Regions from separate parts of the Micromonospora sp. DT31 genome, predicted to be linked through region 1. Evidence: riboswitches for the same ligand, from Rfam matches in the RefSeq annotation. Region 1 holds a riboswitch; each other region holds the start of a gene.

Region 1 (9,555 bases):
CGGTGACCGCGCCGAGCGGGAACCGGTCCACGAAGCCGGGCCGGGCGTCGAGGACCACCACGGTGCCGCCCTTGCGGCAGGCGTGCACCGCCTCGCGCAACGCCACCCCGTCCGGGCTGCCCCCCGGCCATGCCGGGGCGGTCGGCAGCCCGGACGCGTCGACGCACACGTCCGGCCCTCGCCCGCCGCTGCGTTCCCGCAGCTCCGCGAGCACGTCCACGTACCGGTGGTGGAGGGCCTCGACCCCGTCGTGCCGGGCCACCATGCGCAGCCGGTCGTCCTGGTCGTCGACCACGATCACCCGGCTCGCGCCGCGGGCCACCGCCGCACCGGCGGTGAGCTGGCCGACCGCGCCGGCCCCCCACACCGCCACCACATCGCCCGGGCTCACCTCGCCCAGCTCGGCGCCGTACCAGCCGGCCGGGGCGGCGTCCGCCGCGAACACCGCCCGGTCGTCACCGACCGTGTCGGGTACGGCGAACGCGCCCACGTCGGCGTACGGCACCCGGACGAACTCGGCGTGCCCGCCGGCGAAACCGCCGAGCCGGGCCGGCCGCCCGTAGCCGCCGGCGACGGGTTGCCCCCACTCCGGCTCGGCCGCCACCGCGCTGGTGCCGTTGTCGCAGCAGGCCAGCATGCCCTGGCGGCAGAACCAGCACGCGCCGCAGGCCACCGCCGAGCCGACCACCACCCGGTCGGAGACCCGGTGCCGGCGCACCTCCGCACCGACCTCGACCACCTCGCCGAGGAACTCCCGGCCCAGCACCTCCCCGGGGGTCGCCTCGGGGACCTGCCCGCCCAGCAGCGGCAGGTCCGCGCCGCAGGTGACGCTGCGGCGCACCCGGACGATCATGTCCTGGGCGTTGCGCAGCTCCGGGTCGGGGACGTGGCCCACCTCCACCGCACCCGGTCCGGCCCAGCACAGCGCCCTCATCCGGCTGGCCCCGGCCGGTCGTGCGGCGGTCGGTCGGCCCGCAGCACCTCGCCGGTCTCCAGCAGTTGCTTGGTCTCCCGCAGCACCCGCCGCAGGAACCGGCCCGGGTCGTCACCGACGAGGTGCGCGGCCAGTCCGGGAAGCGCCGGCTCCCCGCCGAGCGGGCGTACCGCCAGCTCGGTGCCCCGTCCGCCGGGCGCCGGTCGGGCCCACACCTCCACGCCGCCGGCGAGCCGGCGCAGCGGCTCGGGCCATCGTCCGCCCGGGAGTACCCGCTCGGGCGGGCCGGTCACGGTCACCACCTGCCACCGGCCCGGCCGGGGATCGGCGCCGGCCCGCGGCGACCGCCGTCGGGCCAGGGCCCGCGCGCCGCCGGTGGCGAGCGCCCGCGCGCCCCCGGCCAGCCGTCCCGTTCGCACCACCCGACCTCCCACGGTCCCGGCGCCTCGGGCGGCCGGAAGTGCCCGGCCAGCCGCCCGCGTGCGTCCAGGGTGCCGGCGGTGCGGGTGAGCCGGGTTCGCCCGGAAGGGGTGAACCCGGCCGGTCCGGGTAACCGCTGCCCGCACCGACGGGGGAGGGGCGCATGCAGGAGGCCGACCAGGCCCGGATCGTCGCGAGCGGCACCACGGAGGTCACCGGCACGCCGGTCACCGCCGGCACCGGCGCGACCGGGGCCTCCACCGGCGCGCTGCCGGGCGGTCCGCCGCTGCTGGCTTCCCGGTTGGCCCCGCCCGCCCCGCCCGAGCCGGTGCTGCTGCGCCCCCGCCTGGTGGACCGGGTGGCGCGGGGCGCCGAGGGGCCGGTGACGCTGCTCCTGGCCCCGGCTGGCTGGGGCAAGACGACACTGCTGTCCGTCTGGGCGCGGGCGGAGCGGAACGGACCCGCGGCGGCCTGGGTGACGGTGGGCGGCGGACAGACCACGGGGCGGCTCTGGAGTTACCTGTCGGCCGCCCTGCGCGCGGCCGTCGCCGGTGACCGGGACGAGGGTCCGCCGCCGGTGCCCGACGGCCCGCCCCGGCCGGACCAGCTCGAGGCGCTCGCCGTCGCGCTCGCCGCGCGGGAACGCCCGGTGCTGCTGGTCCTGGACGACCTGCACCGGGTCGCCGAACCGGCGGCCCTGGCGGGCCTGGAGTTCCTGCTGCGGCACGCCGGCGGGCGGTTGCGCCTGGTGGCCGGCGCGCGCGGCGAGTCGCCGCTGGCGCTGCACCACTGGCGGTTGACAGGCGGGTTGACGGTGATCGGGCCGGACGAGTTGGCGTTCACCGCCGACGAGGTGGCCGACCTGCTCGTCGCGCACGGTGTGGCGGTGCCGGCCGAGGCGGTGCCCCGGCTCGCCGAGCGCACCGCCGGTTGGCCCGCCGGGCTGCGGTTCGCCGCGCTGGGCGCCGGGACCGACCCGGCGTACGGGGTGCCGCGGTTCGCCGGTGACCGGCCGGACATCGCCGCGTACCTGCGCGACGAGGTGCTCGCGCCGCTGGGCGCGGCGGCCCGCGACGTGCTGCGCCGCACGTCGGTGGCGGACGCGGCCCGCGCCGACCTGGCCGTCGCGGTGACCGGGCGGCCCGACGCCGGCCACCTGCTGGCCGACGCTGCCCGGAGCAGTGGCTTCGTCGAGTCCGACGGCGGCGTCCCGCCCTGGTACCGGCCGCATCCGCTGTTGGCCGACGTGCTCCGCGAGGAGGTCGACCGGCTGCCCGCAGGCGAGTTGCGCGAGCTGCACCGGCGGGCGGCCGGCTGGTACGCGACGCAGGACCGGCCGGCGGAGGCGCTGCGGCACGCGCTGGCGGCCCACGGGTGGTCCGACGCCACCGACCTGTTCGTCACCGGCTGGCCCGAGCTGGCACCGGACGGGTCCTCGGCCACGCCGGTCCCGCCCGAGCCGCCGGACGAGGCGGTGCGCCGGGAGCCGGAGCTGGCGTTGGCCGCGGCGGCCGAACGCGCGTACGCCGGGCAGCCGGCCGCCGCCGAGGCGCAGGTGCGGCGGGCGCTCGCCCACGCCGCCGGTCTGCCCGCGCCGCGCCGCGACCGGTTCCGGCGGCTGGTCGCGGCCGTCGAGCTGAGCCTGGCCCGGCTCGACGGGGACCACGGGGCGGTGCGCCGGGCCGCCGACCGGCTGCTCGCCACCGCCCCCGGCCCGGCCGGTGCGCGGGTGCCCGATCCGCCGGGCGACCGGGCGACCCCGGACGTGGCCGACGGCGTGGTCGCGCCCGATCCGCGCGCCGGGCTGGTCGAGTACGACGACGTGTGGGCGGTGGCCGGCGCCGCGCAAGGGCTCGTCGCGCTCGCCGAGGGGGACCTGCCCACCGCCCGGTCGCGGTTCGCGGCGGCGCTGGTGGCGGCGCGGCGAGCCGGCCGCGGCCGTGTCGAACTGTGCTGTGCCAGCCGCTTCGCGCTGCTGGAGGCCGCCCGGGGCCGGTTGCGGGCGGCCGAGGAACTCGCCCGGTCCGCGCTGGCATCGCCGCACTGCCAGGGTTGGGCGGGGGCGTCCGCCCGCGGCCACGCGTACCTGGCGTTGACGCTGGTGGCCTGGCACCGGGACGAGCCGGCGGAGGCCGCGGCCCACCTGGCGCTCGCCGGGCCGGCCGGCGCGGAGCCGGGCGGCGCGGCGTTCGTCGCGCTCTGCCGGGGCGGGTTGCTGGCCGACGGTGGGGACGCGGCGGCGGCGGTGCACATCCTCGCCGGGGCGCGGGCGCTCGCGCCGGGCCGGGAGGTGGGCGGCTGGCTCACCGCCGCGGAGGCCCAGGTCCGCGCCGCGGCCGGCGACGCGCACGGTGCGTGGGCGCTGCTCGACGCGACGGGCGACGCCGGGTCACCGACGTCGGCGCTGGCGTCGGCCCGGTTGCGTCTGGCCGCCGGTGACGCCGGCGCGGCCGGGCGGGCGCTGCCGGACTGGACCGCCCCGGAGGCGGCCGACTGGCCGCTGCCGGTGCGGCTGGGCGCCGGTCTGCTCGACGCCGCGCTGGCCGCCGCCGGTGGGGACGCCCGGCGGGCCGGGCGGCTGTTGGAGGAGGTGCTGACGCTCGCCGAGCCGGAGGGCTGCCGGCGGGTCTTCACCCGGGCCGACCCCGGGGTACGCGACCTGCTCGCCGCGCACCTGGACGCCGGCACGGCGTACTGGACGACGGTGCGCGACCTGGTCCGGGACGCGGACACGCGCCGGTCCGACCCGCGGCAGGACGGCCCGGTGCCGGCGCTCGACGAGCCGCTCACCGAGCGGGAGTTGACGATTCTGCGCTATCTGCAGAGCATCCTGTCGAACGTGGAGATCGCCGCCGAGCTGTCCCTGTCGGTCAACACGGTCAAGACGCACGTGCGCAACATCTACCGCAAGCTGAACGCGGGCCGTCGGCGTGAGGCCGTCCGGCGGGCCCGCGAGCTGCGGCTGATCTGATCCGGTCAGGCGTTGGCGGCGGCGTCCACCACGGCCAGCAGTTCGGCCAGGTCGTAGCCGCCGTCGTGGCGGATGTCGTTGACGAACAGGGTCGGCGTGGCGCCGACGCCGCTGCGGATGCCGCCGACGAAGTCCTCGCGGACCCGGTCGGCGTGGGCGTGGCGGGCCACCTCCGCGTCGATCTCCTCCGGCGGCAGCCCGACCTGCTCGACGCCGAGCGACAGGTGCACCGGGTCGAGCTGGTCCTGGTGCTGGTAGAGCCAGTCGTGCATCTCCCAGAACCGGCCCCGGGCGGCGGCGGCCTCCGCCGTCTCGGCCGCGTTCTCGGCGTACGGGTGGACGTTCACGATGGGAAAGTACCGGTACGCCAGGCGCACCACGTCGGTTCGCTGGCGCAGCACCTCGGCCAGGTTCGGGTAGGCGGCACCGCAGAACCGGCACTGGAAGTCGGCGTACTCGACGATCGTGACCGGTGCGTCGACCGGCCCGCGGACGTGGTCCCGTTCGGTCACCGGGTCGCGCAGCCGGGCGGTGGTGACCTGAAGTGGGGTCGTCATGGTCCCCACCCTGGCCGGAGCCCGGATGAGGCGGCCTCACCCGTTGCGGGTGAGGTGGCCACGGGCCCGGACGCGCCGGTGGGCCGCCCCGGAACGCCCGGGGCGGCCCACCGCTCGTGCCTCGTGGGTCAGCCGTCCAGGCCGGCCGGGGAGTTGGGCCGGTCCACGTCGACGAACTCGATCTCGTCGGCGGCGCGGTCCCGGCTGCCGGCGGCGCGCGCGGCGGTGCCGGCAGCCCAGCCGATCGCCGCGCCGGCCAGGGTCGCCGCGATCAGCAGCGTCCAGGGCAGCGCGGGCCGACGCCCGGCGAGCGCGTCGAAGGCCATGGTGGCCCGGCGGCGCGCCTCCTCGGCGGCGGAGCCGACCAGGTCGGTCGCGTCGTCGGCGAGGCCGGAGGAGTTACGGCGGGCGACGCGGGTGGCGTCGCGCATGCTGTCACCGGCGGAGCCGGCTGCGGAGAGCAGGTGCTGCCACGCCTGGTCCGCGATCCGCTCCGGCTTGCTGCGGCGGTCCAACAGGTTGGATCCGAACATGTTCTACCTCCTCGGTGCCGAAGCCCGGCGGCCACTTCGGACTCCGGTGTCCATCCGGCGCGTCACGGTTGACTCCTCGCCAGGCAGTGCCCCGCCGGCCCGTGCGGCAAACCAGGTTCGTCGGTACCGGGGTCGGGAACCGGACGAACCGCACCAACGCGCCGGACCGGGTGCGACCGGGACGTGCGTGCGCCCGCTACCCTTGTCGGCGGACGCGGACCGGCCGGTCGCACGGCTGGTCGGGGTCCGCATCGAAGGGGAAACTGGAACCCGGAGTTCCGGATTGGGTCGCCCAGGTGCTCGGTCCGCGAATTGCTCATCCCGGGGGGTTGGCGACCGAGCTGTTGGAGGAATACTCTCGGTCGCGGCCCGCGTACTGATGAGGCGCCCGTCATGGGCGAGTGGAGGTGCTCGCGTGAGCCTGTCGATCGTGAAGTCGGTGCGGCCCGGTGGTGTCGTCCAGATCGCGCCCCGAGGGGAGATCGACGTCGACACCGCGTACGAGGTGCGGGAAGCGATCGCCGAGGTGCTCGCGAAGGGCCGTCCGTCCCGGATCGAGCTGAACATGCGGCTCGTCACGTTCATCGACTCCGTCGGCATCAGCGCCATGGTCGCCGGCTTCCAGACCTGCGAGGTCAGCGGCGTGAAGCTGGTGGTCACCGAGCCGAGCCGGTTCGTGCACCGGCAGCTCTGGGTGACCGGCCTGCTCGGCCTCTTCGGCGCTCCCGAGCCCTGGTTCGCCGACGACACCCCCGAGGTTCTGCCCGGCGCCTGAGCGCCGCCCCGGCCCCCTGTCCGGCGGGACCTTCTACCCGTTGCCGAGTCGGCTCCGGTACGGGACGATCGTGCGGACGCACGACCGGCGAGGGGGGCCCGCTTGCAGAGCAGCGACAGCTTCAGCTACACCGTGCAGGCCCGTTGTTCCCGGGCGCACGCGGTGGCCCTCCTCGGTGATCTGAGCCGGCAGGGCGAGCTGCACCCGCTGATCGTGCGCGTCCGGCAGCTACCCGCCCGCCCGGGCGCGCTGGCCAGCTACGCGATCACCGACCGGCTGGAGCTCGGCCCGCTGCACTTCCCGGTCACCTACCAGGCGGACGTGCTTGTCGCCAACGACGACGAGATGGTCACGGTCGCCCGGCAGCAGCCGGCCACCACGGTCCGCAACCACACCCGGCTGCGGGACGAGCCCGACGGGGTGGTACGGATCGACGTGGAGATCACCCTCACCGCGCCGGCGCCGCTGTTCGGCTACGCGTTCCGCCAGGCCCGGTCCGCCCACCTGGGGCTGGCCGCCCGGCTCGGGGCGACGCTGGAGGGTCGGTCGGTCTGACCGACCCCCCGCAGGCGTCAGTACACCGACAGGTGTACGTGGTTGGTGTGGTCGCTGGAGGGGTCGCCGTTGCCGCCGTTGTAGGACTTCCACCCGCTGCTGGGCAGCCAGATCTGCTTGAACCAGATCACGTAGAGCACGGCGAGCCGGTCGGCGTTGCGGACGAGGTACGCGGCCAGGTTGTTGCCGTACGTGCGGTCGCCGCCGGTGGCAACGCCCTCGAAGCCGCTCTTCTGCGCCGCGAAGTCGCAGGCCCGGCCCTTGGGATGTTCGCCGCCGCCGCTGGGCCGGTGGCAGGAGGTGTACCGGGTGAACCCGGCCGCCTTGGCCTGTTGCAGCGCGTGCAGCGTACGCGGCGTGATGCAGCCGCTGGCCGGGGTCGGGTCGTTGACGCTGCACGACTCCGACGGCCAGGAGCCGTCCGGGTTGCGCGGCGCCGGCTTGGCGTTCTTGTTCGAGGTGCCCTGGACGCTGCCGCCGCTGCTGCTGCTGCGCGAGGGCTGGTCGTTGGCCACCTCCAGGGCGCGCTCGGCCTGCTCCTTGCGCTTGCCCATCACCGTGACCTGCTTGCGTTGCTCGCGGATCTCGCCGTCGAGCGCGGCGCGGGTGCGGGTGGCCTCGTCGCGGGTGGTGAGCAGGTCACGGAGTGTGCGGTCCTCGTGCGCGGCGACCTGTTCCAGCGCGGCGGCCCGGTCCATGAAGCCCTCGGGGCTGCTGCTGCCGAGCAGGGCCGCGGCGGTGCCCAGGCGGCCGTTGCGGTATGCCACGGTGGCGATCTCGCCGACCTTGGTGTGGCGTACCGCCAGCTCGGCGTCGACGGTCTTGAGTTGTTCGGTGAGTTGTTTCTGGCGGTCCACCGACCGGTTCAGCGCGGCCTTGGCCTCCAGCCAGCCCTTGCTGGCCGCGTCGAGCTGGGCGCGCAGCTGCGGGGTGCCGCCCTCGTCGTCGCCGGGTGCGGCGGCGAGCCGGCCGGTCGGCGGGGCCGCCGAGGCGGGGGAGAGTGGAACGGTCGCGAGGCCGATGGTCAGCGTCGCGACGAGCAGGGCCGCCAACCGGGCAGCCGTCCGTCGGGTGGGTGTAACTGGGGGCATTCAGGTGTCCTTCCGTCAACCGCCGACCGGGTTAGCTGACGGGTTCGGGACGGAAGATCCCTACCGCTGACGCGGATGCACCCCACATACGTGGTTCCCCGGCTCGCCCGTGCGGGCGATTAGGCGACGGTCACTGCACCGGTGCCCAGCGGCGGTGCCGGCGCGGTGGCCGCGGTCGAGCCTACCGGCGTCGCCGTCGGCCGACCGGGGGGCGTAGGCCAGCAGTTCGGACAAAACCGGCATTACCCCATAATAGCCACAGAGATTTAAGATTTCCCTAATCACCACTCGGTCGGAGCGCAGACGCCCGCTGACGCTCCGGGTTCGACCTGCAACGTGGCGTGCTCGATCGAGAAGTCCTCGTGCAGGGCCGCCCGCGCCGCGGCCAGCACCGGCCCGACCTCCACGCCCGGATCGGTGGTCAGGTGCGCCGAGGCCACCTCCATGCCGGAGGTGAGCGTCCACACGTGCAGGTCGTGCACCTCCGCCACCCCGGGCACCGCGGCGAGCCGGTCGTGCACGGCGGTCACCTGGAGGTGCTCCGGCGCGGCCTGCACCAGGATGCGCACCGCCGCCCGCCCCAGCCGCCAGGTGCGCGGCAGGATGAACAGGCCGATGCCCACCGCCACCAGCGGGTCCGCCCACCACCAGTCGGTGACCATGATGACCAGCGCCGCGCCGATCACCCCGAGCGAGCCGAGCAGGTCGCCGAGCACCTCCAGGTAGGCGCCACGCAGGTTGATGCTCTCCCGGGACCCGGCCCGCAGCAGCGCGAACGCGACGATGTTGGCGAGCAGGCCGAGCACGGCCACCACGAGCATCGGACCGGCTAGCACCTGCGGTGGCTCGCCGAACCGGCGTGCCGCCTCGACGAGGACGTAGACCGCGACGGCGCCGAGCAGCACGGCGTTGGCCAGCGCGGCGAGCACCTCGAGCCGGTAGAGCCCGAACGTGCGCTGCGGGTCGGTGCCGGCGCGCCGGGTGGCGGTGATCGCGGCGAGCGCCATGCCGATGCCCAGCACGTCGGTGAACATGTGCCCGGCGTCGGAGAGCAGGGCCAACGAGCCGGTCGCGAACGCGGCCGCCGCCTCGACGAGCATGAGCGCGGCGAGCAGGACGAACGCGGCCCATAGCCGGCCGCGATGGCGGTGTGCCGCGTTGGCCACCGCGCCGCTGTGGTCATGACCTGCGCCCACGCCAACACCCTTCCCGCCGCGTACCGGCCGGGCTCAATGTATGCTCACATCGCTATGTGTGCAAGTGATGGGCGGGCGGCGAACCGCCCCGCCGGTGTCAGCCGATCGGATCGAGCGTGGTCAGACGCTGGGTGGCGCGGGACAACGCCACGTACAGCGTGCGCACGCCCGAACCCGGATCGGCCCGGATCTCACTCGGCGCGACGAGCACCACCCCGTCGTACTCCATGCCCTTCGCCTGCAGGCTGGTCACCACCTGCAGCCGCCGCGCGCCGAGCCCGGCCAGCCAGCCAGCCACCTCGTCCCGACGCGGCACCGGTGTGATCACCCCGACCGTGCCCTCCACCTCGGCCAGCAGCGTCCGGGCCGCCTCCACCGTGGCCGCCGCCAGCCCGGCCGCCGGCACGACCCGCTCCACCGGCGCCACGCCCGTGGAACGGACGGCGTCCGGCAGCGGCAGGTCCGGATAGAGCCGGCGGATCTCCGCCGCCGCCACCGCGAAGATCTCCGCCGAGTTGCGGTA
Region 2 (9,555 bases), on a different contig from region 1:
CCGCGGGTCGCTCACGCGGCGGTTGCCGCTTCCGTCCGTCATGCCGACAGCATAGGTGGACAAGGAGTGAAGTACAAGAAGTCTTGTATTAATCCGTCCGCGGCGTGTGCCGGTACAGGTCGCGCAGCAGGCACACCTCGGCCAGGTGGTGGATCACCTCCCGGTTGATGTGCAGCACCAGCGTCGCCATCGGGACGTCGGCGAACGCCCCCTCGGCCGGACCGCAGGCCCGCGCAAGGCCGTCCTCGCCGAGCGCCTCGACCCCGGCCGTCCAGGTGGCGTACTCCTCGTCGAGTTGGGTCAGCGCGCCGGCTGCGGTGGAGGAGTAGGGAAACGAGTCGTAGTCGGTGGGTGCGCGGCCGAAGTGCGACGCGTTGCGCATGGCCAGCACGCCGACTATGACGTGGGCGAGCCGCCAGGCGACGGTGGTGAACGGCGGCGGGTCCGGGTGCGGGAACGCCAAGTCGATCGTCAGCGTGCCGCCATCGGCGCGCGGGCGAAGGCTCCAGCAGTCGGGAACCGGCTCCCACAGGTATTCCGCGTCGGTGAGGCCGTCCAGGCGGTCGCGCAACTGGTAGGTCCAGTGCCAGGTGAGCTGCTCGTGCAGCAGCGGATTCCAGGTGAGGTCGGTCATGCGCTCAGCGTGCCACCGGCCTGGGACAGAATTCGGCTGGTCAGCCCCGTGTCGCCGACGTGCGGCCCTTGAGCCGGCGGCCCATCTCCCGGGCGATCTCCCGCTTGGCGTCCCGCTCGGCGAGCGCCTGGCGCTTGTCGTACGACCGGCGGCCCCGGGCCAGCCCCAACTCCACCTTGGCCCAGCCGTCGGCGAAGTACATCGACAGCGGCACCAGCGTGGTGCCGCCGTCGCGCAGCTTCTCCAGGATCCGGGCGATCTCCACCCGGTGCAGCAGCAGCTTGCGGGTGCGCCGGGGCGCGTGGTTGGTCCACGTGCCGAAGCCGTACTCGGCGATGTGCAGGCCGTACAGCATGATCTCGCCGTCGCGCTCCTGGGCGAACGCGTCGACGAGCGACACCCGCCCCGCACGCAGCGACTTCACCTCGGTGCCGGCCAGCACGATGCCCGCCTCGTACGTCTTGAGAATGTCGTAGTCGTGCCGTGCCTTCTTGTTCGAGGCGATCAGCTTGCGCCCGCTCTCCCTGGCCACGCCCGCAGGATACCGGCCGGCGGCGGGCCGGGTTCGGTCCCCGGGCGCGACGCGGCCACCCAGCCGGTGGTGATCAGCAGCAACGCGGCGCAGTAGGTGATCATCACCAGCAGGCCCCGGCCGGGCAGCTCCACGCCGGCCGCACCCACCCCGATGAGCAGGTCGGAGACGAGGAAGAGCGCGCCGCCAGCACCCACCCGCGCCGACACGCCGCTCGCGGCGGCGGCCATCAGGCACAACGCCAGGCTGTAGCCGAGCACCGGCAGTCGCAGCGGCCCCAACATGCCCCAGAGCAGCGCGTTCGCCGCCGCCCAGGCGAGCAGGTAGCCGGCCCACGCCATGGCCGACGGTCGCCCGTGCCGCAGGAAGCCGGTGCTGAACGCGACCTGCGTGACCAGGAAGAACCCCATGCCGGCCAGGAACGCGGCGTCGCCCGACAGCAGCAGGGCCACGTCCCCGGCGGTCGCCGCGACCAGACCCACGGCCACCCCGTCGAAGCGGCGCCGCCGCTGCCACAGGTACGCCAGCAGCACCGGCGCCAGCAGCGGCTTGGCCAACCACTGGAGCACCGTCGAGTCGAGGGCCACCCCGACCAGCTCGACGGCGGCGACGAACCCGAACAGGACCAGCCAGGAGCGCCTCATCGGGCCGGCTGCCAGCCCGGGCGGCCGAACAGGTGGCCCAGCCGATCCCGCCAGCCGCTGGCCCGGCGTACGTCCGACCAGATCGCGGCGAACTCGTGGGTCGCCACCCGCAACGGGTTGTACGTGTCGATGTTCCTGGTCAGCCCGTAGCGCGCCGGGGCCCGCTCCGGGGTGAAGGTGCCGAACAACCGGTCCCAGACGATGAGGATGCCGCCGTAGTTGCGGTCCAGGTACTCGGTGTTCGAGCCGTGGTGCACCCGGTGGTGCGACGGCGTGTTGAAGACCCATTCGATCGCCCGGGGCAGCACGTTGACCCTTTCGGTGTGCAGGAAGAACTGGTAGAGCAGGCTGACCGACTGCTGGAGGAAGATCATCCATGGGGGGATGCCGAGCAGGGCCAGCGCCAGCCAGAACGGCAGCGCGGTCATCGGCGTCCAGCTCTGCCGCAGCGCGGTGGACAGGTTGTAGTGGACGCTGGAGTGGTGCACCACGTGGCTCGCCCACAGCACCCGCACCTCGTGGTGCGAGCGGTGGAACCAGTAGTACGCCAGGTCGTCGGCGAAGAAGAGGATCACCCAGGTCCACCAGTCGCCGGGGGAGAGGTGCACCGGCGCGACGGTCCACAGCGCCGCGAACAGCCCGACCGTGAGCAGCTTCCACGGCACGCCGATGAGCTGGCTGCCCAACCCCATCGACAGGCTGGTGGTGGTGTCCCGCAGCTCGTAGCCGCGTTCGTCGTCGTCAGGCAGGAAGCGGTAGGAGACCGCCTCGACGACGATCAGGAGCAGGAACGCCGGGACGGCGTACAGCACGGCCGGGATCATGCGCGCGCTTCCCTTCCGGTGGTGGGGGTGGTGAGCGGGGCGGTCAGCAGCGCCCGGGCGTGCCGGGCGGCCGCCGCGCCCTGACCGGCGGCGATGGACGCGGCGAGGCGGCGGTGTCCCGCGACGTCGAGCAGTTCGCCCGCGCGGGCGTCCGGGGGGACGTCGCCGACGGCGAACGTGCCGGCCACCAGGCTGTTGAAGGCCAGTTGGTAGGCGGTGTTGCCGCTGCCGCGCACGACCAGCCGCCAGATGGCGATGTTCGCCTCGTGCATCCGGTCCAGGTCGGGGGCGAGCACGCCGTAGCCCTCGGCGGCCCGGACCAGCGCGGCGACGACCGCCGGGTCGGCGCGCTCGGCGCAGAGCCGGGCCGCGTCGGTCCCGACGCAGGCGCGCATCTCCAGCATGTCGCGCACGAGCGTCTCCACCGGCAGTACGTCGCCGGAGCGGGCCAGGGACAGCGCCAGGTCCAGCCCGGCGTGCAGCCGCCAGTCCAGCACCCGGGTCGCCCCGCCCTGGCTGACCCGGACCAGCCCGAGTTGTTGCAGGCGGCGCAGCGCCTCCCGGACCGCGTGCCGGTTGACCTCGAACGCGCCGGCCAGCTCCCGCTCGCCGGGCAGGGTGTCGTCCGGGCGGTAGCGACCGGACACGATCGCGTCGCGGAGCCGGCCGAAGACGTGGTCGGAGACGGACACCCGGGGTGCGGGGTCGAAGGGCATGGGCAGCAGTGTGGCCCGGGCACGTCAACCCGTCAACTGGTTGGACCAGCAGGCCCGCGAAGGCGGGCGGCCGGTGTGTGCCGTCGCCGTCACCCCTCGTATCCTTTCCGCCGTGAGCCCGCCACAGGGAAGGGAGTCGGTGTGAGCGACCGGGTCGAGACGTTGGAGTTCCAGGCCGAGGCCCGTCAGCTGTTGCAGCTGATGGTGCACTCGATCTACTCGAACAAGGACGTCTTCCTGCGCGAACTGATCTCGAACGCCTCCGACGCGCTGGACAAGCTCCGGCTGGAGTCGCTCGTCGACAAGGAGTTGTCGGTCGACACCTCCGATCTGCACATCGAACTCGGGGTCGACAAGGACGCCCGTACGCTCACCGTGCGGGACAACGGCATCGGTATGACCCGCGACGAGGTGGTCGCGCTGATCGGCACCATCGCCAAGTCCGGCACCGCCGAACTGCTGCGCAAGCTGCGCGAGTCCGCCGACGCCGCCGCCTCGCAGGAGCTGATCGGCCAGTTCGGCGTCGGCTTCTACGCCACCTTCATGGTCGCCGACCGGGTGACGCTTGTGACCCGCCGGGCCGGCCAGAGCGGCGGCACCCGCTGGGAGTCCACCGGCGAGGGCACCTACTCGGTGGAGGCGGTCGACGACGCGCCCCAGGGCACCTCGGTCACGCTGCACCTCAAGCCGGTCGACACCGAGGACAACCTGCACGACTACACCGCCGAGTGGACCATCCGGGAGATCGTCAAGCGCTACTCCGACTTCATCTCGTGGCCCATCCGGATGACCGTGGACAAGCCCGGCGAGGACGGCGCCACCACCCGCGAGGAGCAGACGCTCAACTCGATGAAGGCGCTCTGGGCGCGTTCGCGCGACGAGGTCGACGAGGCGGAGTACAAGGAGTTCTACCGGCACGTCGCCCGCGACTGGGCCGACCCGCTGGAGACCATCCACATGCGCGGCGAGGGCACCTTCGAGTACGAGGCGTTGCTGTTCGTGCCCTCGCACGCCCCGCTGGACCTGTTCTCCCCGCAGGGCCGCGGCGGCGTGCAGCTCTACGTCAAGCGCGTCTTCATCATGGAGGACTGCGATGCGCTGATGCCCAACTACCTGCGCTTCGTCAAGGGCGTGGTGGACGCGCACGACCTGTCGCTGAACATCTCCCGGGAGATCCTCCAGCAGGACCGGCAGATCCGCGCGGTGCGCCGCCGGTTGGTCAAGAAGGTGCTCGCCACGCTCAAGGAGATGTCCGCCGAGTCGTACCGCACGTTCTGGACCGAGTTCGGGCCCGCCGTCAAGGAGGGCCTGCTGGAGGACCCGGACAACACCGAGGCGCTGCTGGAACTGGTCCGCGCGGCCAGCACCCACGACCCGGCCGAGCCGACCACGCTGCGCGACTACGTGGAGCGGATGAAGGACGGGCAGACCGAGATCTACTACGCCACCGGCGAGAACCGGGCCACCATCGAGAACTCCCCGCACCTGGAGGCGTTCCGCGCCAAGGGTTACGAGGTGCTCATCCTCACCGACCCGGTGGACGAGGTGTGGGTCGAGCGCGTCGGCGCGTACGACGGCAGGACGCTGCGCTCGGTGGCCAAGGGCCAGGTCGACCTGGAGACCGCGGAGGAGAAGGAGAAGGCCGAGGCCGAACGGCAGGAGTACGCCGACCTGCTCGCCTTCCTCGGCGGGGCGCTCACCGACAGCGTCAAGGAGGTGCGCCTGTCCACCCGACTGACCACCTCACCGGCCTGTGTGGTCGGCGACTCGCACGACATGACGCCCACGCTGGAGAAGATGTACCGGGCGATGGGCCAAGAGGTGCCCCGGGTCAAGCGGATCCTGGAGCTGAACCCGACCCACCCGCTGGTCACCGGGCTGCGCAAGGCGCACGGGGAGGGCGGCGACCCGGCCGCGCTGACCGAGACCGCCGAACTGCTGTACGGGATGGCGCTGCTGGCCGAGGGCGGCGAGTTGACCGACCCGGCCCGCTTCACCCGCATCCTCGCCGACCGTCTCGCCCGCGGCCTGTAGGTGTAAGGAAAGGAAGGGCCCCTTGTTGACGCCCAGGCGTTGACAAGGGGCCCTTCCTTTCACAGCTGGCCCGGGTAGAAGCCGTGGCGGGCCAGCGGCTCGACGATCTGGCGCTCCTCGTAGGACAGGTGCGACAGCAGCGTGTCGGTGAGCAGGTCCACCGCCTCCTGGAGGGCGGTGAAGTCACCCGGTTGGCGGATCAGCTCCACCAGGGCGCGGTCCACGTCCTCCACCACGCCGTGGATCACCACGTGTTCCTCTTCGAGGCGGTCCAGCACCGCCGCCAGCCCGGCGTCGGAGCGGCGCAGGTGCGGGAAGATCGAGGCGTCCTCCAGGCCGTGGTGCTGGGTGACCATCGTGCAGTACGCCGCGCAGTACGCGCCGAGCGTCCAGTTGTTCTGCCGCATGGTCATCTGGTTCAGCGCGGCCCGCGCGCCCTCCGGCGTGACCGCGCCGCGGGTGACCTGTGCCAACAGGTCGCGCACCTGGGCCAACTCCTGGCGCAGGTGGTCGTGGACGTCCACCAGGTGCTGCCCGACGGCCTGTCCCCGGGCCGGGTAGACCTGATCGGCCGGGGGCGGCGGGGCGGTCGGGCGGGTCGACTCGTCCCAGGGGGAGCGCGTGCTCAGCCGTACCCCCGGGTCGGGGGTGGGGGTGACCGCGAGGGTGGCCGGGCCGCCGGTGGTGGCCTGTTCCTCGGCGACGGCGCGGGCCCCGCTGCCCGGCGTGGTGCGTTCGGCGGCGACGAGTTCCCGGACCGCCGGGGCGACCTCCTGGGCGAAGATCTGGATCGCGCGCGGCTCGTCGCTGCCGAGGATGAACGTGGTGATGCGGTGCTCCAGAGTGAGCCCGGCGAGTTCCTCCACCCACTGCTGCGGCGGCCCGGCGAGGAAGCCGGTGGAGGAGCGGGTGAAGGCGCCGGTGACGTTGAGCATGCGGCGGATCGCGTCCGGGTCCCGCCCGGCGGCCCGCGCGCCCTCGTCGACGAGCGCGTTCATGGCCGGCAGTTCGTCGGGGCCCTTGGGAAGGTACGACAGCGAGGGCAGCCAGCCGTCCGCGGCGCGGCCGACCAGGCGCAGCATGCGCGGCTTGTACGCGCCGACCCAGATGCCCACCGGGTGTGCCGGCGCCGGCCCGCGTTTGGCGCCGACGACCCGGTAGTGCTCGCCCTCGACGCGGACCATGCCCCGGCGGTCTGTGTCCCAGATCTCGCGGATGATTCCGATGGCCTCGTCGAGCGCCGTGACGGCGGCGCCGGGGGACAGGCGTCGACCGCCGACCGCCTCGATCGCGTCCCAGAACGCGCCCGCGCCCAGCCCCAGCTCGACCCGGCCGCCGGTGAGCAGGTCGAGGCTGGCGATGCTGCGGGCCAGCACCACCGGCTGGCGCAGCGGCAGGTTGAGTACGTTGCCGGCCAGACCGATCCGTTCGGTGGCGGCGGCCACGTAGGCCATCAGCGTCCAGGTGTCCAGGAAGCCGGGCTGGTAGGGGTGGTCCTGGAAGGTGACCAGGTCGAGGCCGGCCTGCTCGCAGAGCGCGGCCAGGGCCACCACCTGCTCGGGCTGCGCGGCGGTGGGGGTGAGGAAGCCGCCGAAGGCCAGCTCGTGTGCGTGCTCGGTCATCCGTCCGCCCCTCGCGTGATCTTGCCCGACCTGCCCACGGTAGCGGCACCCCCGGCTGCCGCCCCCGGCGGACGTGCCGGTCATTCGCCCGACGGTTCCGTCACCGCAAGCACGGTACGTCGCCCACTCGGGTGACCGCTGGCATGATAAGAGGGCATTCGTCCCGAATGGTGCCTAGCGTCTGCTCCGTCCGCGCTCGCGGGCACCACGGTCCGGTAACGCCCAATCCCGCCGCCGGCCGCGTAACCGAACCTCGTGCGGGAGCGGGGGAACCACACGTTCCACGGTGCATCGTCACCTCGGGGTGAAGCCGCCACCGGCGGCCGGGCTCCTCGGCCCGAACCCGACAGCTCACCTCGTCGGCGTGGAGGAATCCACATGGCAACTGAATACTCAGCCCGCGGTCGCCGTAGCGCTCTCGGAGCGGTTCTGACCAGCGCCGCCGTCGGCGCCGCGGCTCTGCTCGGCCCGGCCGTGCCGGCCAGCGCCGCCGTCAACTGGGACGCCGTCGCACGCTGCGAGTCCGGCGGCAACTGGAAGATCAACACTGGCAACGGCTACTACGGCGGGCTCCAGTTCTCCCGCGCCACCTGGAACGGCTACGGCGGCCAGAAGTACGCCGCCCGGGCGGACCTGGCCAGCCGGTCCGAGCAGATCGCCGTGGCCGAGAAGGTGCTGCGGGGGCAGGGCATCGGCGCCTGGCCCGTCTGCGGCAAGAAGGGCGGCTCGGCGAAGAAGAGCACCTCGGCGACCCGGTCCGACCGGGCCGCCACCACGAAGAATGCCATCTCGGTGCGGTCCGCCACCCGCAGGACCGCCCCGGAGCGCGCCATGACCAAGGTCGCGCCGCAGCGGTCGCCCGGTGCCGGGACGTACGTGGTCCGCTCCGGTGACACGCTGTCGGAGATCGCCGTGGCGCAGCGCGTCGACGGCGGATGGCATGCCCTGCACGAGCGCAACCGGGCCGTGGTCGGCGACGACCCCGGCCTGATCTTCCCGGGTCAGCGGCTGCGCCTGAGCTGAGCGGTCACGAGCGTCCGGCCGGTTCGCCCGGCCGGGCGCTCGTCCGTCCGCGACACGCCGCGTCGCCGACACCGGGCCTGCTCCCGGCACCGGGACGCGGCCGGGACCGGCCGGTGCATGCGTGTGGCCGCAACCGATTGCTAGGGTCACAGTGCTCAGTCAAGACGTGAAGAAAGCGCGGAAATGACCAACGACCCGTTCTCGGCCGCCGCGAGCCTCGACGAGCTGCTGACCCGCACGCAGCAGGCGCTCACCGCGATGCGCTCCCGGGCCTCGGCGCACGCCGACGGCGAGCCGGGCGACCTGCTGCGCGCCGAGGGCACTGCCGCTGGCGGGCGGGTCCGCGCGGTCGCCGTCCAGGGTGGCCGGCTTGGCTCCGTGACGATCGCCCCGGAGCTGGCCGGCGAGCCGCTGGAGGTCCTCTGCGAACACCTCGTCACCGCCGCCAACGCCGCGCTGTCCGAGCTGGACGCCCAGGTCAGCGCGTCGGCGCGGGCCGACGCCGACGCGCTCGCCGTCCGGCTCGGCAGCATGGGCGACCAGGCCGAGCTGTTCGGCCGCGCGATGCACGAGGCGGCCGCGCGGATCCACCGCGATCGCGGCAACGCGTCGCGGACCGCGCGTCCGGCCTGACCGGCGACGCCCGGCCCGGCACGACGAAGCGGCCGGCCGTCGGGAGGACGACGGCCGGCCGCTCACGCCGCGATCAGCCCAGGGCGAGCGCGGTGTCGTCGACGACGAAAGACGTCTGCAGCGAGCTGTCCTCCACGCCGCTGAACGAGATGGTCGCCGTGGTGCCGGCCAGCGACGAGACGTCGAAGGACCGCTGCACGTAACCGGTGGCCTTGTTCAGGTTGGAGTAGGTGGCCAGCGTGGTGCCGCCGGCCTTGACGGTGAGCTTGTCGTACGCGGTGGTGGTGGTCGTCTCGGCGCTGTCGACGTGCAGCCAGAAGGTCAACGTTGCCCGGCAGCCGGCCGGGACGGTCACCGACTGGCTGAGCGTGTCCGTGTGTGCCGAGCCGTAGCCGTTGAGCCAGGCCTTGTACGAGCCGCCGTGCGCGGCCTGGCCGCTGGCGGTGGTGATGACGCCGGACGAGGCGGTCCAGTTCACGTTGCCCGACTCGAAGCCGGGGTTGGCCAGCTTGTTGCCGGAGCAGCCGCCCGAGGGAGGCGTGGTCGTGGCGGTCGGCGTGGGCGTCGGGGTCCCGCCGGCGCAGGTCGGGTCGGTCGACTGGGCCGGTACGCTGATCGCGTCCCACGCGGCCTTGACCGTGTTGAACTCGGTGCAGCTGCTCGGGTAGAGGTTCTTCGCCGCCTGCAACGTCCAGGTGCGGTACTTCAGGTACGACGAGGACGAGGTCTTCAGCAGCATCCCGTTGTACATGATCTTGATGGCCTTCTGGATGCCCAGGCCGGTGACGCTGCTGCCGTTGCAGGTCGAGCTGGACGGCTGACCGTTGGTCGGGCTGCTGCCGTTGGCCAGCAGGTAGAACCAGTGGTTGCCGGGCCCGGCCGCGGCGTGCACC
Region 3 (9,555 bases), on a different contig from region 1:
TGATCAACCACCCGGATGCCACGCTGGACCGGCTCATGGAGTTCGTGCCCGGCCCCGACCTGCCCACCGGCGGGCTGCTGCTCGGCCTGGACGAGGTGCGCCGCGCGTACGAGACCGGGCGCGGTGTGGTGCGGATGCGGGGGCGGGTGGAGATCGGCCCGCTGGAGGGCAGCCGCGGCCGGCAGGCCATCACGGTCACCGAACTGCCCTACGGCATCGGCGCGGAGAAGGTCATCGCGGCCATCACCAACGAGGTCAACAAGACCAAGCGGCTCACCGGCATCGCCGACGTCAAGGACCTCACCGACCGGGAGAACGGCACCCGGCTGGTGGTGGAGTGCAAGGTCGGCGTCAACCCGCAGGCGTTGCTGGCCGACCTCTACCGGCTGACCCCGCTGGAGCAGTCCTTCGGTGTGAACAACCTGGTGCTCGTCGACGGCCAACCCCGCACGCTCGGGCTCAAGCAACTGCTCGAGGTGTTCCTGTCCCACCGCTACGAGGTGGTGACCCGGCGCACCGCATACCGCAAGCGCAGGCGGGAGGAGCGGCTGCATCTGGTCGACGGTCTGCTGATCGCCCTGCTCGACATCGACCGGGTGGTCAAGCTGATCCGGGCCAGCGAGGACGCCCAGGCCGCCAAGGACGGCCTGATGCAGAAGTTCAGGCTCTCCGAGATCCAGGCGACCTACATCCTGGACACACCGCTGCGCCGGCTGACCAGGTACGACCGGTTGGAGCTGGAGGCCGAGCAGGAGAAGCTGCGCGGCGAGATCGCCGACCTGTCGACGATCCTGGACGACCCGAAGGTGCTGCGGAAGCTGGTCTCCGACGAGTTGGCCGCCGTGGTGAAGCAGTTCGGCGCGCCCCGGCGCACCACGCTCGTCGACGGTGACCTCAAGGAGGTGCTGGCCGCCTCGGTGCCGGCCGGTCCGCTGGAGGTCGCCGACGACCCGTGCCAGGTGATCCTCTCCGCCACCGGGTTGGTCGCGCGTACCGCGGCGGAGTCGGAGGAGGCCGCCGAGGCGCGGCGGCGCAGCGGCCGGGTCAAGCACGACGCGGTACGCGCGCTCGTGCACTCGACCGCGCGCGGCCGGGTGCTGCTTGTCACCAGCGCCGGCCGGGCGTTCAAGGTCGATGTGCTGCCGCTGCCGGTGCTGCCGGAGCAGCCCGGGACGGTGTCGCTGCGTGGCGGCATGTCGGCGGCGGAGCTGGCACCGCTGGAGCCGGGCGAGACGGTGGTCGGGTTGGCCCCGCTGGGGCCGTCCGCGCAGGGGTCGCCCGGTCTGGCGTTGGGCACCCGGCAGGGCGTGGTGAAGGTGTGCGCGCCGGACTGGCCGGTCCGTTCCGACGAGTTCGAGGTGATCTCGTTGCGTGACGGCGACGAGGTGATCGGCGCGACCTGGCTGGTCGACGGCGCGGAGACGTTGGCGTTCGTCTCGTCGGAGGCGTCGTTGTTGCGTTTCGCCGCGTCGGTGGTGCGGCCGCAGGGGCCCAAGGGTGGCGGAATGGCCGGCATCAGCCTGCCCGCCGGGGTCCGGGCGGTCTTCTTCGGCGCGGTGCGCGCCGACGACACACGGCACGGGGAGCCGATGGTGGTCACCTCGACCGGCGCCACGGTGAAGGTGACGCCGCTGAAGGCGTACCCGGCGAAGGGGAGGGCGACCGGCGGCGTGCGCGCGCAGCGGTTGCTCAAGGGTGAGGTGGACCTGTCGGTGGCGTGGATCGGCCCGCGGCCGGTGGGTGCGACGGCCACCGGCGACCCGGTGGAGCTGCCGCCGGCCGACCCGCGCCGCGACGGCTCCGGCTTCGCCGTGATGCTCGGTCCCACCGTCGTCGGCCACCAGGTCGACCGCGACTGACCGACGGGCGGGGGCGGCTGACGCCGCCCCCGCCCTCAGCGGGGATCGGGCGGTTTCCGCGGCTGACCTCGTGATCGACCGCGGCGGTGGTTCGGTCAGACTTCGGGTTCGGGGGACTGGCGGGACTCGGGGGTGGTGCCGCGCAGGCGGGCGACCAGGCGCATCCCGTGGTAGATGACCAGGGCGGCGGCGGTGCCCAGGGCGATGCCGTTGAAGGACAGGTCACCGGCGGTGAGCGTGTAGTTGGCCGCGCCGATGATCACCGCGACGGCGGCGGTGAACAGGTTGATCGGGTCGTGGAAGTCGACCCGGTTCTCGATCCAGATCCGGGCGCCCAGGATGGCGATCAGGCCGTACAGGGCGGTGGTGGCGCCACCGAGCACCCCGGCCGGCACGGTGAGGATCAGCGCGCCGAACTTCGGGCAGAGTCCCAGCAGGACGGCCGCGCCGCCGGCCACCCAGTAGGCGGCCGTGGAATAGACGCGGGTGGCCGCCATCACGCCGATGTTCTCCGCGTACGTGGTGGTGCCGGAGCCGCCCCCGGACCCGGCGAGCACGGTGGCGAGGCCGTCGCCGAACAGCGCCCGACCCATGTCCCGGTCCAGGTTCCGGCCGGTCATCGCCGCGACCGCCTTGACGTGCCCGGCGTTCTCCGCGACCAGCACGAGGATCACCGGGATGACCAGCACGACGGCGCGCAGGTCGAAGCTCGGCGTGTGGAACTCGGGCAACCCCACCCAGGCCGCCTGTCGCAGCCCGGTCACGGCCTGCTGGTCGAGTTGGCCGGTCAGCGCGGCGAGCACCCAGCCGACGACCACACCGACCAGGATGGACAGTCGGGCGACGAAGCCGCGGAACAGCACGGTGGTGAGCAGGATCGCGGCCAGGGTGACCACGGCGATCACCGGCTGCGCCTTGACGCCGGTGCCGGCGCCGCCGCCGTCCCAGGCCACCGGGGCCAGGTTGAGCCCGATCAGCGCGACGATCGCGCCGGTCACCACCGGCGGCATCAGCGCGTCGATCCAGCGGGAGCCGGCCAGTTGCACCACCACGCCGACCACCGCGAGCGCGACACCGGCGACGACGATGCCGCCCAGGGCCGCGCCGATGCCGCCGTCGGTCTTCGACGCCAGCACCGGCGCGATGAACGCGAACGACGACCCCAGGTACGACGGGAGCCGGTTGCCGGTGATCAGCAGGAACAGCAGCGTGCCGAGGCCGGAGAAGAACAGGGTGGTGGCGGGCGGGAAGCCGGTGATCAGCGGGACGGTGAAGGTGGCGCCGAACATGGCGACCACGTGCTGCACGCCGATGCCGATCGTGCGCGGCCAGGAGAGCCGTTCGTCGGGTTGGACCACGTCGCCGGGGCGTACGGTCCGGCCGTCGCCGTGCAGAGCCCACGGGGACCATCGGGTGGTGGGGGACTGGGTCATCGGTCGCCCTTCGCGTCGTGCGTGACCGGGGGCGTGGTCGACCCTGAGAGTTGTTTCTAGCACGCGTCGGGCGGGGCCACGGTGCCGGCCCGGCCTCAGGCCACCCCGGCTGGGCGGAACTGGACGCTGACCCGGGGACCGACCGGGCGGGCGGTCTTCGGCACCGCATGCTCCCAGGTGCGCTGGCAGGAGCCGCCCATCACCACGAGGTCGCCGTGGCCCAGCGGGAAACGCAGGCCGTCGCCACCACCGCGAGGGCGCAGCAGCAGCGCGCGGGGTGAGCCGAAGGACACGATCGCCACCAGGGTGTCGGTGTGCGCGGAACGGCCGTGGGTGTCGCCGTGCCAGGCGACGCTGTCGCGGCCGTCGCGGTAGAGGCACATGCCGGCGGTGACGAACGGTTCGCCCAGTTCGGGGGCGTAGTGCGCGGTGAGCGCGTCGCGGGCCGCGGTGAGCACCGGGTGCGGCAGTGGGCGGCCGGCGGCATACCAGCAGAGCAGCCGGGGCACGTCGACCTCGGTGTCGTACATGGTGCGGCGTTCGGCCCGCCACGGCACGTCGTCGCGCAGCGTGTCGAGCACCTCGTCGGAGCCCCGCACCCAGCCGGGCAGGTGGTCGACCCACGCACCCCGGCTCAGCTCGTGCCGGCGCAACCGTCCGGCGAGCGGACCCAGGGTCGGACCCTGCTCGGCCAGGTCGAGCATCGAGGGCTGGTACGCGACGTCGGGCACGTCGCCGATCGTACCCGACTGTCGAACAGGCGTACGACGATCAGCGGCGCAGCATCCGGCGGACCGTGCCCGGGACGGCCTTCTTGAGCCGCTCGCGCAGCCGCTGCGACTGGAACCCGTCGATCGTCTCGGTGAGCGCGATGTTCTCGTCGCGCAGCCGCTCGATGCGGGTGAGCAGCTCGTCGCGCGGGGCGGCGCCGACCGGACGGACGGCCGGCGGGAAGACCGTCTCGCTGACCCGACGGTCGAACGCCGCGGCGCTGTCGCCGTCGGCGAAGGACGTGCCGAGGTCGTGCTTGGCCAGGAACGCGGTGATGGTCGCGAAGCGGGCCTTGTGACCGTCGTTGAGCGCGCTGAGGTCGGCCTCGGCGTAGAGGTCGGCGGCGTCCACGTCGGTCGGCACGTCCCGCATGATCCGGTGCGGGATGCCGAAGTAGCGGGCCAGTTCCAGGGTGCGCGAGTCGTGGGCGAACAGGTAGCCGGGGGTGCCGGCCATCAGCGCGGTGATGGTGCCGTGGATGCGGGTGCCGAACGCGAAGTCGAACTCCGACAGGTGCGACAGCCAGGTCCACGGGTCGACGAACATCCGCACCTTGTCCTCGACGAACAGCGGGTGCGAGGCGTGCAGCGGAATGTCGCTGCGCTGGCCCCGGTGCTCGGGCGCGTCGCCGTACAGCAGCGTGCCGAGGGTCCGCAGGTCCTGCGGCACGTAGCACAGGTTCGGGTAGCGCTCGTGGTGGTGGCGGACCACCGAGGCCATCGAGCGGACGTACGGGGAGATGGTCAGCGCCACCCGGGCGTCCGGGGTCAGTTCCGGGCGGCCCTTCTCCACCCGGAGGTTGTCGCCGTGCAGGAACATCGACGGGCAGCCGATCTGTTCCACCGCCGAGAAGCCGAGGGTGCGCAGGTAGCTCTCGGTCACCTCGCCGCGTACCCCGATGCTGTGCGAACGGTCGAGCACGGCCCGGCAGAACGCGCTGACCGCCTCGTCGATCGGGCGCAGGTACTCCCGGTCGCCGTCGACGTTGGTCTGCACGCCGACGCCGAGCACCACCACCGGGATCTTCAGCCGCTCGATCAGCCGGGTCATCGGGGCGAGGCGGTGCAGGAAGCTGCGCCGGAAGGCGTTGGCCAGCGGCACCACGAACACGTCGTACCGTTCGTTGATCTCGTCGGCGAGACGCGGGTCGGCGGGGGAGCGGGTCGCGGTGATCTCGGCGGTGGAGGTGGCGAGCAGCTTGTGCGCGGCGTGGCTGAAGACCAGGTTGCCGCTGTTGTCGCCGATCCAGTTGCCGGCGAACGTCTCCTCCGGCGTCAGGACGTCGAACGGGCCCTTGCGGGCGCGGAGCAGGATCCGCTGGTGCATCCGCTTGCTCACCTTCCATAGGGCACGGCGTGCCCGCGGGAGCCGGACAGCCGCCCGCGTGTGCCGGAACGGAATCTTATCCACCGTCGCTGGGCGACCGCGGACGACGCCACGGCGGCAGAGGGCGCGCTACCACCGGGTAGGGTCCCCGGGATGACGAGCGCCCCAACCGTCACCCGTGCTCCGCATCTGCCGTCGTTGACCGGATTACGGTGGATCGCCGCACTGCTGGTGTTCTGCTTCCACGCCGCGACCATGGGGATCATGGCCGAGCCGGGCCTGAAGGCAGTGATGGACAAGGGGTTCAGCCTCGGCCTGTCCGGCGTCGAGTTCTTCTTCATCCTCAGCGGGTTCGTGCTGGTCTGGTCCTACCGCGACGGTGAGGCGGCCCACCGGTTCCTGCGCCGTCGGCTCGCCAAGATCTACCCCAACCACGTGGTGACGTTCCTGGCGGCGCTGATGGTGGCGGCCTGGTTCGCCGACCCGGTGCTGCCCTGGGCCGCGATCGGCAACCTGTTCCTGGTGCAGGCGTGGATCCCGCTCGACGGCTACTTCTACAGCGTCAACAACGTGAGCTGGTCGCTCTCCTGCGAACTGGCCTTCTACCTGTGCCTGCCGCTGGTGGTGCCGTGGCTGCGCCGGGCCCGCACGGGCGTGCTGCGGGCTGTGCTGGTCGCCGCGCCGCTGCTGATCCTGGCCCTGTGGCCGGGGCAGCAGTTGCTGGCGGAGGACCAGCGGTGGTGGTTCACGCAGATATTCCCGGTGACCCGGTCGCTGGAGTTCTGGATGGGTGTGGCCGCCGCCGAGCTGATGCGCCGGGGTCGCTGGCGCGGACCCAACCTGACCGTGGCCGGCGGGATCTTCGTCGGCACCTGGGTCGTCGCCGCGTTGTGGATCCGGGCCGAGCTCTGGGCGGCCCTGCTCGCCGTGGCGTACCTGCTGGTCATCGCCGCCGCGGCGGACGCCGACGTGCGCGGCCGGTCCACCCCCTGGCGGTCGCGTCCGATGATCTGGCTCGGCGAGGTGTCGTTCGCCTTCTACCTGGTGCACGTGCTGGTGATGACGACCGTGCTGCGGTTGACCGGGGACTGGGGGACCGGGCTGCCCGGCTGGCGGGGTCCGCTCGCGGTACTCGGCTTCCTGCTGCTCACCCTGGCGCTCGCCGCCGCGCTGCACCGCTGGGTGGAACTGCCGATGATGCGCCTGCTCGGCCCGTCGCGCCGCGCCCGCGCGGACGCGCCCGCCGCCGGGCCGGCGCCGCGGGTGCCCGCCCCCCGCGCGCCCGCCGACGGGGTCGAGTACGCCGGCCGGGGCCGCCCCGACTGAGCCGTCACCTGGCGCGGCGACACGCCCGGCGGCGGTGCGTCCTGGTGGGATCGGCGGTAATTTGTACCCGTGCTTCCGATCGCGCTCACCTGCCCCACCTGGTGGGTGGCGCGCTGGACCGCCCGGATGCTGGCCAGCCTCGCGGTGGTCGTCGCCTGTTCGTTGGGCGCCGCCGCGCTGCCGTCCGGCGTCGCCATGGCCGCCCCTGCGGCCACCCCGACGGTCGTGCCGGCTCCCGGGGCCGCGAGCGCCGCGTCGGCGCCGAGCGCGGCGACCGACCTGTCGGCCGCGGCACACGCCGCGTACGCGCACCCCGCCGAGCCGCCGGCCCGCGCCACCGGGGCCCCGGCGTCACGGGCGGCCGACCCGGTCGACAGACGTCCGACTCCGGACCGCCAGGTCCCGGCGTCGGTCGGTTCCCGGGCCCCGCCCACCCGCTGACCTGTCCACGGGCCGCCGGCCCGTTCACCGCACCCACCGAACGCCACCCCGCACCCGCCCGCCGCGTCCCGCGTCGGACGGTCGAGCGGGGTTCCCCGCCACGTCTTCCCGTGAGGTGCCGACATGTCGCAGACCGCTCTCTACCACTTCCTCACCGCGGTCCCCGAGGCCGCCGCGATCTGGTCCGCCCTGCTGCTGCTCGCCCTCGCCCTGCTGGCCGTGCTGGTCGCCCGCCCGGAACGCGAGGGCGCGGCGGAGACCACCGTCGACCCGGATCCGACCCAGCGGGCCGACCTGGTCCGGTACGCCGAGGAGGTGGCGGTGGCCGCCGCCGGGGCCGCCCAGACCTTCCGCCGCCGCCGCGAGCAGTGGCTGGCCGCGCGGAGCGAGGCGGACCGGGCCTGGACGGCCTACGACGAGGCGGACACCGCCGCGCGCCGCCTGGCCGGGGCCGGCGCGCTGCCGGCCCCGCGCACCCCCCGGACCCCGACCGAGTACGCGGCCCGGGAACGCTGGCTGCGCCACGCCGTCATGCGCGCGCACTGGCGGGGCGACCTGACCGCCCGTCAACTCGCCGACGCGCTGGCGCGCCGCAACGGGTGGGACCCGCGCCGGCACCCGGCCGAGCAGGAGGTCGTGCTGGCCCGGACCGTCCGGGACGGCCGCCGGTCCCGGTGGGAGGTCGCCGCCGACCGGGAACGGCTGGCCTGGCGGGACGCGGAACTGGCCGCCGAGGCCGCCCGCGCGCTGGCCGTCGAGGCGTACGCGGCCGACCTGGCGCTGCGCCCCGCGTTGGCCGGCGCGAGCGCCCCGGCAAGCCGGGTGCCGGCTCCGGCGGCGGTACGTGGCACCCGCTTGAGCCCGGCCCGCGTCGGCTGACAGCCGGCGCGTGGTCCGAATCGTTACGAAAAGTGGGTGACTTGGCTCACCCGCGTCGCGGAACCGGACAGTCGGCACGCGACGCCCTCGTACGACCCCGGCACCTGCGGGTTTTCGTCCCGGCGACGTCGGGTTCCGGCCGGACGCTGCCCTGCGAAACCGCCTGTCCCATTGAGTGAAGTCGGTGACCGGCTGTTCCGAATCCGTAGTCAGGCCCGATGTTTACGCAGGTCGCAGCGGTTGGCGGCCCGCTTACTCGCCGGTAGTGTCGGCGCGTCCGGTGCGGTTTCCGTTCGCCGAAGGCGTCGCCGCGCTTGACCCGCCAAATCGTGCTTGCACGAACCGGGAACCCACACACCATCGGGGTGAATCCGCGAGCCACGGCCCGCGGTAGGGCGTACTTCCCGCCCGAATCCGTCAGCTAACCCGGTCGGCGGCCACGGAAGGAGTCCCTGCCTCGTGCCCATCCCTCGACCATCCCCCGCCTCCACGGCCCCGCAGTGTCCCGCGCGCGCCTGACCGGCGCGCACCCCCGGTAACCACCCCGGCCCGCCCACAACGCGGGCGCACCCATCCCTCGGCCCGCCGGCTCCCCAGCACGTGTGAGTCCTTCCGCGTGCCGGGCCGGCCTGCGCCGCTCACGCCCCCGTGGAGGATTTCGTGAAGCACCACCTGAAGCGTCAGCTGCGACGGATCACGACCGAACGTCCGTACCAGATCATCGCCGGCTCGGCGGCGGCGCTCGTGCTGGCCGGCAGCGCCGGCACGGCGCTCACCGTCACCGACGACGCCCCAACCCGGCAGGAGAGCACGGCCACGGTCGGACTCGACGCCCGGGTCGGCGAGGCGGCCAGCCGCGGCGAGGCGCGCGTCGCCGTCCCGTCGCCCCGCGACTCGTCCAGCGCGTCGCCCACCCCCCGCACGTCGCCGTCGGCGAGCGCCGCCGCGGACCCGGACACCACCACCACGAAGGCGGCGCCGCCGAAGCCGCCGTCGAGCAGGATGCTCGACTACGACTACCAGGCACAGATCAACTACTACTACTGCGGCCCGGCCGCGGTGCGCAACGCGCTCAGCGCCACCGGCGTCGAGCGCGGCCAGGACACCCTCGCGGCCGCGCTCGGCACCACCGAGATGGGCACCAACTCGGCCGAGGACACCACCCGGGTGCTCAACCAGCAGGTCAAGGGCGACCCGTACCGGACCCGGATGATCCGCGACTCGGCCACCCCGGCCCAGATGGACCAGCTCCAGGCCGACGTGGTGAGCGCCGTCGCCAAGGGGCGGGCGGTGGTCGCGAACGTCGCCGGTGACGTGGTCGACCTCAACGGCGGCTGGCACTCGTTCCCGGGTGGGCACTACGTGGCCGTGGTCGGCTACAAGAACGACGGCCGGACCGTGCGGATCGTCGACTCGGCCGACCCGTCGCTGCCGTCGTACTGGGTCACCACCATCGACCTGGCGAACTGGATCGCCAGCCGTGGCTACTCCGCCTGATCCGACAAGCGAGTGAAAGGCCG

Evidence for each region. A riboswitch is a leader RNA that binds a small molecule or an ion and turns the genes downstream of it on or off. The one in region 1 is predicted to bind cyclic di-AMP.
Region 2: another riboswitch for cyclic di-AMP. It lies ahead of ACLQ2X_RS02400 (transglycosylase family protein); the one in region 1 lies ahead of ACLQ2X_RS16235 (coiled-coil domain-containing protein).
Region 3: another riboswitch for cyclic di-AMP. It lies ahead of ACLQ2X_RS27915 (C39 family peptidase); the one in region 1 lies ahead of ACLQ2X_RS16235 (coiled-coil domain-containing protein).

What each region holds. Positions count from the first base shown of each region.
Region 1 is NZ_JBNCKZ010000008.1:167,773-177,327, forward strand. It holds gene ACLQ2X_RS16200 (alcohol dehydrogenase catalytic domain-containing protein) at 1-934, opposite strand, end outside; gene ACLQ2X_RS16205 (hypothetical protein) at 931-1,356, opposite strand; gene ACLQ2X_RS16210 (LuxR C-terminal-related transcriptional regulator) at 1,518-4,325, shown strand; gene ACLQ2X_RS16215 (DsbA family protein) at 4,331-4,882, opposite strand; gene ACLQ2X_RS16220 (hypothetical protein) at 5,011-5,415, opposite strand; gene ACLQ2X_RS16225 (STAS domain-containing protein) at 5,831-6,190, shown strand; gene ACLQ2X_RS16230 (SRPBCC family protein) at 6,293-6,745, shown strand; gene ACLQ2X_RS16235 (coiled-coil domain-containing protein) at 6,763-7,836, opposite strand; cyclic di-AMP (ydaO/yuaA leader) riboswitch at 7,842-7,972, opposite strand; gene ACLQ2X_RS16240 (cation diffusion facilitator family transporter) at 8,118-9,032, opposite strand; gene ACLQ2X_RS16245 (HelD family protein) at 9,130-9,555, opposite strand, start outside.
Region 2 is NZ_JBNCKZ010000001.1:549,933-559,487, forward strand. It holds gene ACLQ2X_RS02360 (helix-turn-helix domain-containing protein) at 1-42, opposite strand, end outside; gene ACLQ2X_RS02365 (DinB family protein) at 89-634, opposite strand; gene smpB (SsrA-binding protein SmpB) at 675-1,166, opposite strand; gene ACLQ2X_RS02375 (lysoplasmalogenase) at 1,139-1,810, opposite strand; gene ACLQ2X_RS02380 (sterol desaturase family protein) at 1,807-2,634, opposite strand; gene ACLQ2X_RS02385 (FadR/GntR family transcriptional regulator) at 2,631-3,350, opposite strand; gene htpG (molecular chaperone HtpG) at 3,492-5,384, shown strand; gene ACLQ2X_RS02395 (LLM class flavin-dependent oxidoreductase) at 5,444-7,006, opposite strand; cyclic di-AMP (ydaO/yuaA leader) riboswitch at 7,241-7,386, shown strand; gene ACLQ2X_RS02400 (transglycosylase family protein) at 7,385-8,029, shown strand; gene ACLQ2X_RS02405 (YbaB/EbfC family nucleoid-associated protein) at 8,213-8,662, shown strand; gene ACLQ2X_RS02410 (M4 family metallopeptidase) at 8,736-9,555, opposite strand, start outside.
Region 3 is NZ_JBNCKZ010000037.1:60-9,614, reverse strand. It holds gene ACLQ2X_RS27950 (DNA gyrase/topoisomerase IV subunit A) at 1-1,859, shown strand, start outside; gene ACLQ2X_RS27945 (uracil-xanthine permease family protein) at 1,955-3,292, opposite strand; gene ACLQ2X_RS27940 (alpha-ketoglutarate-dependent dioxygenase AlkB) at 3,388-3,996, opposite strand; gene ACLQ2X_RS27935 (polysaccharide pyruvyl transferase family protein) at 4,064-5,389, opposite strand; gene ACLQ2X_RS27930 (acyltransferase family protein) at 5,543-6,715, shown strand; gene ACLQ2X_RS27925 (hypothetical protein) at 6,785-7,156, shown strand; gene ACLQ2X_RS27920 (hypothetical protein) at 7,280-8,035, shown strand; cyclic di-AMP (ydaO/yuaA leader) riboswitch at 8,346-8,486, shown strand; gene ACLQ2X_RS27915 (C39 family peptidase) at 8,684-9,532, shown strand.